Regions from separate parts of the Aeromonas sp. MdU4 genome, predicted to be linked through region 2. Evidence: predicted binding sites of a transcription regulator. Region 2 holds the regulator's gene; each other region holds the start of a gene.

Region 1 (2,270 bases), on a different contig from region 2:
TGTTAACCTGATATTCACCACTGGCAACGGCCTTTTTCAGTCGCTCTACCTTGCTTTCGTTACCGGTCGATGCGGTATTGAGGTTTTGTTGCATCTTTTGCAATTGCTGAGCCTCATTAGTCAAGGAGACGGAGTCCAGCTTGACAGTTGCCGCTTTGCTTTCATTTTCGGGCGATGAGGTGACTGACTTGCTGCCTGTCCCCTGGCTACTACCGGTATTTTGCAACCGATTGTTCGCCAAGTTGTTGATATTGTTGATGGCCATTTGAGTTACCTTCGTCTGCTTTAAGGTTTGCTTACCTGTTTATCGGTACGGTAGGTCAAAACTTTAGAAAAAAATTGTCAATGCCTCAGACATTAAAAAGTGACCGACACAGAGCCCACTGCACTCACTTTACCCTCGACTGTTTTACCAGAGCGAATATTAACGAGTTTGATGATCTCCCCGAAGCTGCCATCTTGCAAGGCTCGGGCCATTGTTTTGATCTGGAAGTTGCTGTTTTCCGCCGTCAAGGTGACCTGATCCCCTTTGCATACCACACAGACTTGGCTTAAACGGATAGGTTGCCCCGGCTTTATCTCCCGTTTGCTGCGAACGCCAATGAGGGGGGCGGGGTCAGTCAAATAGTCGCCACGGATCAGAGTCTGATCTTGATAAGCAAGCACCAGTTGGCTTTCGGTTAACACATCTCCTTTGGCAATGGGATTGGCTACCGTGACAAAGGGTTTTTGAATACTGACGCGAACTGGCAGATAGACATCCCAGGGCTTGTCTTCTTCGCATTTCAGGTAAACGGTTGTATTACGGCGAATTTCCATTTTTGCTGGTAAGCTGATGGTTAACCGATCTTCGCAGCGGGTAAGCGGGAGTCGTTCATCGAGGGTTGCCGTTGTGACCTCGGCCTTTGCATCCAAGGGTATGTCGAGTTGACCATAAACGAACTCTTGTGCCTGTTCTTGCAGATAGGTGGTGACCTCCGAGGCGGAGCTGGAAGATATGCTGCCAAAAAAGAGGCTGATGAGTAAAAGTCGGTTAATCATTTTTGCTCGTTGGTCGATAAGTTGTTCACGCATATCACCATATTTAACTATGATTGCTTCAGAATCTGTTCGTTGTCACATCAATAGTCTGACGCAATCCATCACGCATGCATGATTAATGCCAAGCGTTTTTAGGGAGTGTTTATGGCCAGTATCCTGGACTCGGTCAACCAACGTACCCAGCTAGTGGGACAAAACCGGCTGGAGTTGTTGTTGTTTCGTCTCAATGGACGTCAAAGATTTGGCATCAACGTATTTAAAGTGCGTGAAGTGTTGCAGTGCCCCCCCTTGACAGTGATGCCCAAGCTGAACTCCTGCATTCGCGGTGTTGCACACATTCGTGGCCAGACTATCTCTGTCATCGATCTCAGCATGGCGATGGGCAAACGGCCGATTGAAGACTTGAGCAAATGTTTCATTATTATCTCCGAGTACAACCGTTCCATACAGGGGTTTCTGGTGCACTCGGTTGAACGCATCATCAACATGAACTGGGAGTCGATATTGCCCCCACCAAAAGGGGCGGGTCGAATCAACTACATGACAGCCGTTACCGAGGTTGATGGTGAGTTGGTCGAGATCCTGGATGTTGAGCGCATTCTCAACGAAATATCACCGGTTTCCACCGAGGTAAGCAAAGAGTTGGTTGAGGCCAGTGTTGAACACCCGACTCTGGGTCGACCAGTGTTGGTTGCTGATGACTCCTCTGTGGCACGCAAACAGGTGCAGCGTGCGCTGGAAGCGATCGGGGTTGAATGTGTGCTGGCCAAGGATGGTCGCGAGGCATTGAACATGTTGCTGGAAATGACCAAGAGTGGCCCCATCAAGGATCAGATTGCACTGGTGATTTCGGACATTGAAATGCCCGAAATGGATGGTTATACCTTCACTGCCGAGATCCGGAATAATCCCAATCTCAAGGATTTGCATGTTATTCTGCATACATCCCTTAGTGGAGTATTCAACCAGGCAATGGTGCAGAAAGTTGGTGCGAACAACTTCATCGCCAAGTTCCAGCCGGATGAATTGGCAAAAGCCGTACAAAACGCACTTTAATTAAGAAGAATCGCTGCATGAAGACACTTTCGGACGACTTATATAAACAGTTCAGTAACTTTCTCGCGGTACAGAGTGGGATCGTGCTGGGTGATAACAAACAGTATCTGGTGAAGAGCCGCCTTTCACCTTTGATGGCGCAGTTTGGCATCGAGAGTCTGTCTGATCTGGTT
Region 2 (2,270 bases):
GTGTTCAAGTTGCATAGTTATTTTTTATTTAACTTATCTTTGTGCTTGATGATCTGCCTGTCCAGCTTGTCGAGCAAGATGTCTATCGCAGCATACATATCGGCATGCTCGGAATTGGCGAATACCTCACCCCCGCTGACATGCAATTTGGCTTCCGCTATCTGGTTCAGTTTTTCCACGCTAAGCACCACATGCACGTTGTTGATGTGGTCAAAGTGACGCTCGAGTTTGGCAAATTTATTATTCACATAATCACGCAGAGCTTCGGTAATCTCGACATGGTGTCCGGTCAGGTTAATTTGCATAACATCATCCTTTTGTTTTGCCTAAACCAGGCGTTTGCGCTGATTGGAAGGTGGGATAAACAAGGATTCGCGGTACTTAGCGATCGTGCGTCTCGCCACCATAATACCCTGTTCGGCCAGCAAATCCGCGATCTTGCTATCACTTAACGGCTTGACAGGATTTTCTGCCGTCACCAGCTTTTTGATGAGCGCGCGGATTGCGGTCGATGAGCACTCTCCTCCTCCTTCGGTGTTCACATGGCTGGAGAAAAAAAACTTCAGTTCGAAAATGCCCCGTGGGGTATGCATATATTTCTGGGTGGTCACCCGGGAAATGGTGGATTCATGCATCTCTACGGCTTCGGCGATATCGTTGAGCACCATGGGTTTCATCGCCTCTTCACCATACTCGAAAAAGCCCTGTTGCTGCTCGACAATGCAACTGGCTACTTTCAGCAGGGTGTCATTGCGACTCTCCAGGCTCTTGATAAACCACTTGGCTTCCTGCAAATGGGAGCGAATAAACTGGGTGTCGGTGCTACTGCGCGCATTGCGGGCCATCGCGGCATAGGCCTCGTTGACCCGAATGCGGGGGGCGGAATCGGGATTGAGTTCGACCACCCATTTATTGCCCTTTTTGACCACAGAGACATCCGGTATCACATACTGGGAGTCACTCTGGATAATGCCGTTACCGGGACGCGGCTCCAGCAACTGGATCAGATCGAGCACCTCCTTGAGGTCGCTCTCCTTGAGTTTGATCTTGCGAGCGAGGGTACGGTAATCGCGGTTGCCGAGCAGTTCCATGTGCTCGAGAATGACTTCCTTGGCCTCATTGAGCCAGGGAGTTTGCGGGTCGTACTGCTCCAGCTGGATCAGCAGGCACTCCTGTACCGAACGGGCGGCAATGCCAACCGGATCGAAATGCTGCACCCGCTTGAGGACTGCAGCCACTTCGTCCAACTCAACCTCCACCTCATCGCTACTGACAGCAGCCTGGATATCCTCCAGCGCAACAGTCAGATAACCGGATTCGTCGATGGCATCGATGATGGCGAGCGCAATAGCGGCATCCACATCACTGAATGGCGTTAGGCGCATCTGCCACAGCAGATAATCCTGCAGGTTTTCGGTGGTCTCCCCCTGATAGACGGTATCTTCCCCATCGTGGATAGGGCCCGCGCTCTGGGCGGTACCGGCTGAGTAGACTTCGTCCCAAGTGGTGTCTACCGGCAACTCGTCCGGCATCTGCTCCTGAGCCATGGCATCGCTGGAGTCCAGTTGGCTGGCATCGACCTGCGCCTCAGGGCTGGTCTCCAGCACTTCGCTCTCTTCCTGCTCCAGCAAAGGATTGTTTTCGAGCGCTTGCTGAATTTCCTGCTGAAGTTCCAGCGTGGAGAGCTGTAGCAGACGAATCGCTTGTTGTAATTGCGGCGTCATGGTCAGGGACTGACCGAGACGCAACTGTAATGTCGGCTTCATCTACGTCGGGATATCCTTGTGTTCAGCGAGGCACACGTCAAAGGAAATGAAGGCATGCCCCCTTACTATAGACTGAATTGATCGCCCAAATAGACGCGCTTGACCTGCTCATCGGCGAGGATGTCAGCCGGTGCACCTTCGGCAATCATCTTGCCGTGGCTGACGATATAGGCCTTCTCACATACGTCCAGAGTCTCTCTGACGTTGTGGTCGGTAATCAAGACACCGAGGCCCCTATCTTTCAGGTGCTGGATGATCTTCTTGATGTCTATCACAGAAATTGGGTCGACACCTGCAAATGGCTCGTCCAGCAGAATAAAACGTGGCTCGGCGGCCAGGGCGCGGGCGATCTCGACTCGCCGCCGCTCACCACCAGAGAGGCTCTGGCCCAGGTTGTCGCGAATGTGGGTGATATTGAACTCTTCCAGCAGCTGCTGGACCTTGTCCTCCCGCTCCTCACGACTCAATCCCTTGCGGGTTTGCATCACCCCCATCAGGTTGTCG
Region 3 (2,270 bases), on a different contig from region 2:
ATCAGATCCAGTGAGTTGTCCGTGGTCTGTACGTTGCCCTGGCTATGGTTTTTCTGGGTCGCCACCACCTTGGCACCGGCCCCCAGCATCAAACCGGAAGGAAGCTCGGTATCGGCAGAGGAACGGCCACCAGGCTGGTTGATGTTCTGATAAAGCAGGTCTTCGAAGATCGCCCGTGATTTTTTGAAACCCACGGTGCTGGCGTTCGCCAGGTTGTTCGAAGTGACCGAAATATTGGTCTGCTGAGCATCCAACCCGGTCTTGCTGATCCAAAGTGCAGGATTCATGATGTAACTCCTTGGTTAGCTGATACGCAGCAACTGGGTTTGGGCCTCATCATTCTCTTCGGCCGTTTTCATTAATTTGATCTGGGTTTCGAACTGCCGTTGCAACCGGATCAAGTTGGTCATTTCATCGACCACATTGACGTTACTCCCCTCAAGGGAGCCAGCAATGAGGCCGACATTGGCAGAGGCGGGCTCATTCTGACCATCCTTGCGCCGAAACAGACCATCTTGCCCCTTCTCTACCGCACTGGCTGCCGGGTTGACCAATTTGATCCGTTGAAAATCTTCCGACAAGTTGGCCCCAGCCCCCTCCGGGCGGCCACTGATGGTGCCATCGCGATTGATCGCCATCTTCTCCATCGGCATCGGCAGCACGATAGGTTGACCCCCGTCATCCACCACATTGAGGCCGGTCGACGTTTGCAAATTGCCGGTCGCATTAACCTGCAAATTTCCCATCCGGGTATAAGCTTCTCCTCCCTTGGGATCTTGCACCGCGATCCAGCCAGGACCATCGACCGCCACATCAAGATCCCGCCCGGTGGTCATCAGCATGCCATGCTGCAAATTCTGACCCGGACGTTCCGTCATGGCGAACACCCGGCTAGGCAATCCCTCACCAAAGGCCTGCATGCTTCGGGCCTGCTCGAAATCGGATTTGAAGCCAGTCGTATTGGCATTGGCGAGGTTATTGCCACGCACAGCAAGGCTGTTCATGTTCTCTTTAGCCCCGGACATGGCGATGTAAAGCAGGTGATCCATGGGATTCTCCGTCAAACAGATGACTCTAAGTCAGAGAAATGCAATTAGGATGCCAATGCCAATTCAGGAAGTTCAGGGGCAACAAAACAGGAGGGATTACTCAGAAAGAAGGGCGCCGCAGCGCCCTTCTCAATAGGAGATGAATTAACGGATCTGCAGAATGGTTTGCTGCAGCGAACTGTTAACCTCCAAAGAACGTGAGTTGGCCTGGAAGTTACGCTGAGCAGTGATAAGGTCAACCAGCTCAGAGGTCAAGTCCACATTAGACTGCTCCAGCGAAGATGACTTGATGGTACCGAAAGTGCCAGAATTCGGAGTACCTGGCAACGCGTCACCAGAGAGCAGGGATTGCCGCCAGGAAGTATCACCTACCTGAGTCAGCCCTTGCGAGTTGGCAAATTTGGCCATCGCAACCATGGCGACCTTGATGGTCGTAGCATTGCTGTAAGTTGCGGACACAATACCATCTGGAGTGATCTCTACCTTGGTCAAACGACCAACAGTAGAACCATCTTGTGACAACTTGTTGACTTCAAACGGTGACGCATACTGGGTCACGGTACCAAACGTAATATCAACCTGCTGAGTCGGGTCTGCACCATTGGTAATGATGCCCGCTCCAGCCCCCAGTTGCTCCGTCTTGATGCTTGCCGGTATTGTCGGTGTAATCATTTTGCCATCAGCGCCAAATGTAATCTGGGCACCCAACGGGGCCGGGTTCAAACCAGCCGCCATTGTCGGCGCTGCGCCACCAACAATATCAATCGGTTTATCTCCTTGATAGAGATACATCCGCCAGGAAGTCGGGGTGGTCGGCTTGCCCGGGTTGGCAGGGTCGGCCTCTTTGATAAAATATTGAGTGATAGTATGGGGTTCCCCCAACGAGTCATAAATCACCACAGAAGTGGATGACGAATAGGTCTTTGAATCCTTTGGATCAAATGTTGACGCAGGTCCTGCACCAAAACCGGATGGTAGCGGATCGGTGTTAGAGGGAAGGTTAAAACTAGCGTCAATTTTGCTGGTTTTAACCGGTTCACCCGCTCGATCCGGAATCTGGATAGGCTTGGTTGCATTGATGCTGACCGCTTTCGGGGTACCATCTGTATTAATCTCATAGCCTTGCAGATAGTGGCCCTGATTATTGACCATATAGCTGCTTTCATTAAGCTTGAATGCACCGGCACGCGTATAGGTGCGATCCAGATTGGTCAACCCGTC

The links. Region 2 encodes sigma-54, which starts transcription at its own class of promoters, with help from an activator protein. Its sites were predicted from a motif close to TGGCACNGTTTTNGCTT; they were not measured.
Region 1: the regulator sigma-54 is predicted to act here: its motif matches at 1,149-1,165, upstream of flgA (flagellar basal body P-ring formation chaperone FlgA).
Region 3: the regulator sigma-54 is predicted to act here: its motif matches at 1,088-1,104, upstream of flgF (flagellar basal-body rod protein FlgF).

The regions. Positions count from the first base shown of each region.
Region 1 covers NZ_JBHFMW010000038.1:27,481-29,750, forward strand. The annotation lists gene flgM (flagellar biosynthesis anti-sigma factor FlgM) at 1-265, opposite strand, end outside; gene flgA (flagellar basal body P-ring formation chaperone FlgA) at 358-1,041, opposite strand; gene ACE1BR_RS21070 (chemotaxis protein CheV) at 1,186-2,097, shown strand; gene ACE1BR_RS21075 (CheR family methyltransferase) at 2,115-2,270, shown strand, end outside.
Region 2 covers NZ_JBHFMW010000016.1:16,343-18,612, reverse strand. The annotation lists gene ptsN (PTS IIA-like nitrogen regulatory protein PtsN) at 1-15, opposite strand, end outside; gene hpf (ribosome hibernation promoting factor) at 18-305, opposite strand; gene ACE1BR_RS08555 (RNA polymerase factor sigma-54) at 327-1,766, opposite strand; gene lptB (LPS export ABC transporter ATP-binding protein) at 1,832-2,270, opposite strand, start outside.
Region 3 covers NZ_JBHFMW010000038.1:32,528-34,797, reverse strand. The annotation lists gene flgG (flagellar basal-body rod protein FlgG) at 1-287, opposite strand, end outside; gene flgF (flagellar basal-body rod protein FlgF) at 303-1,049, opposite strand; gene flgE (flagellar hook protein FlgE) at 1,194-2,270, opposite strand, start outside.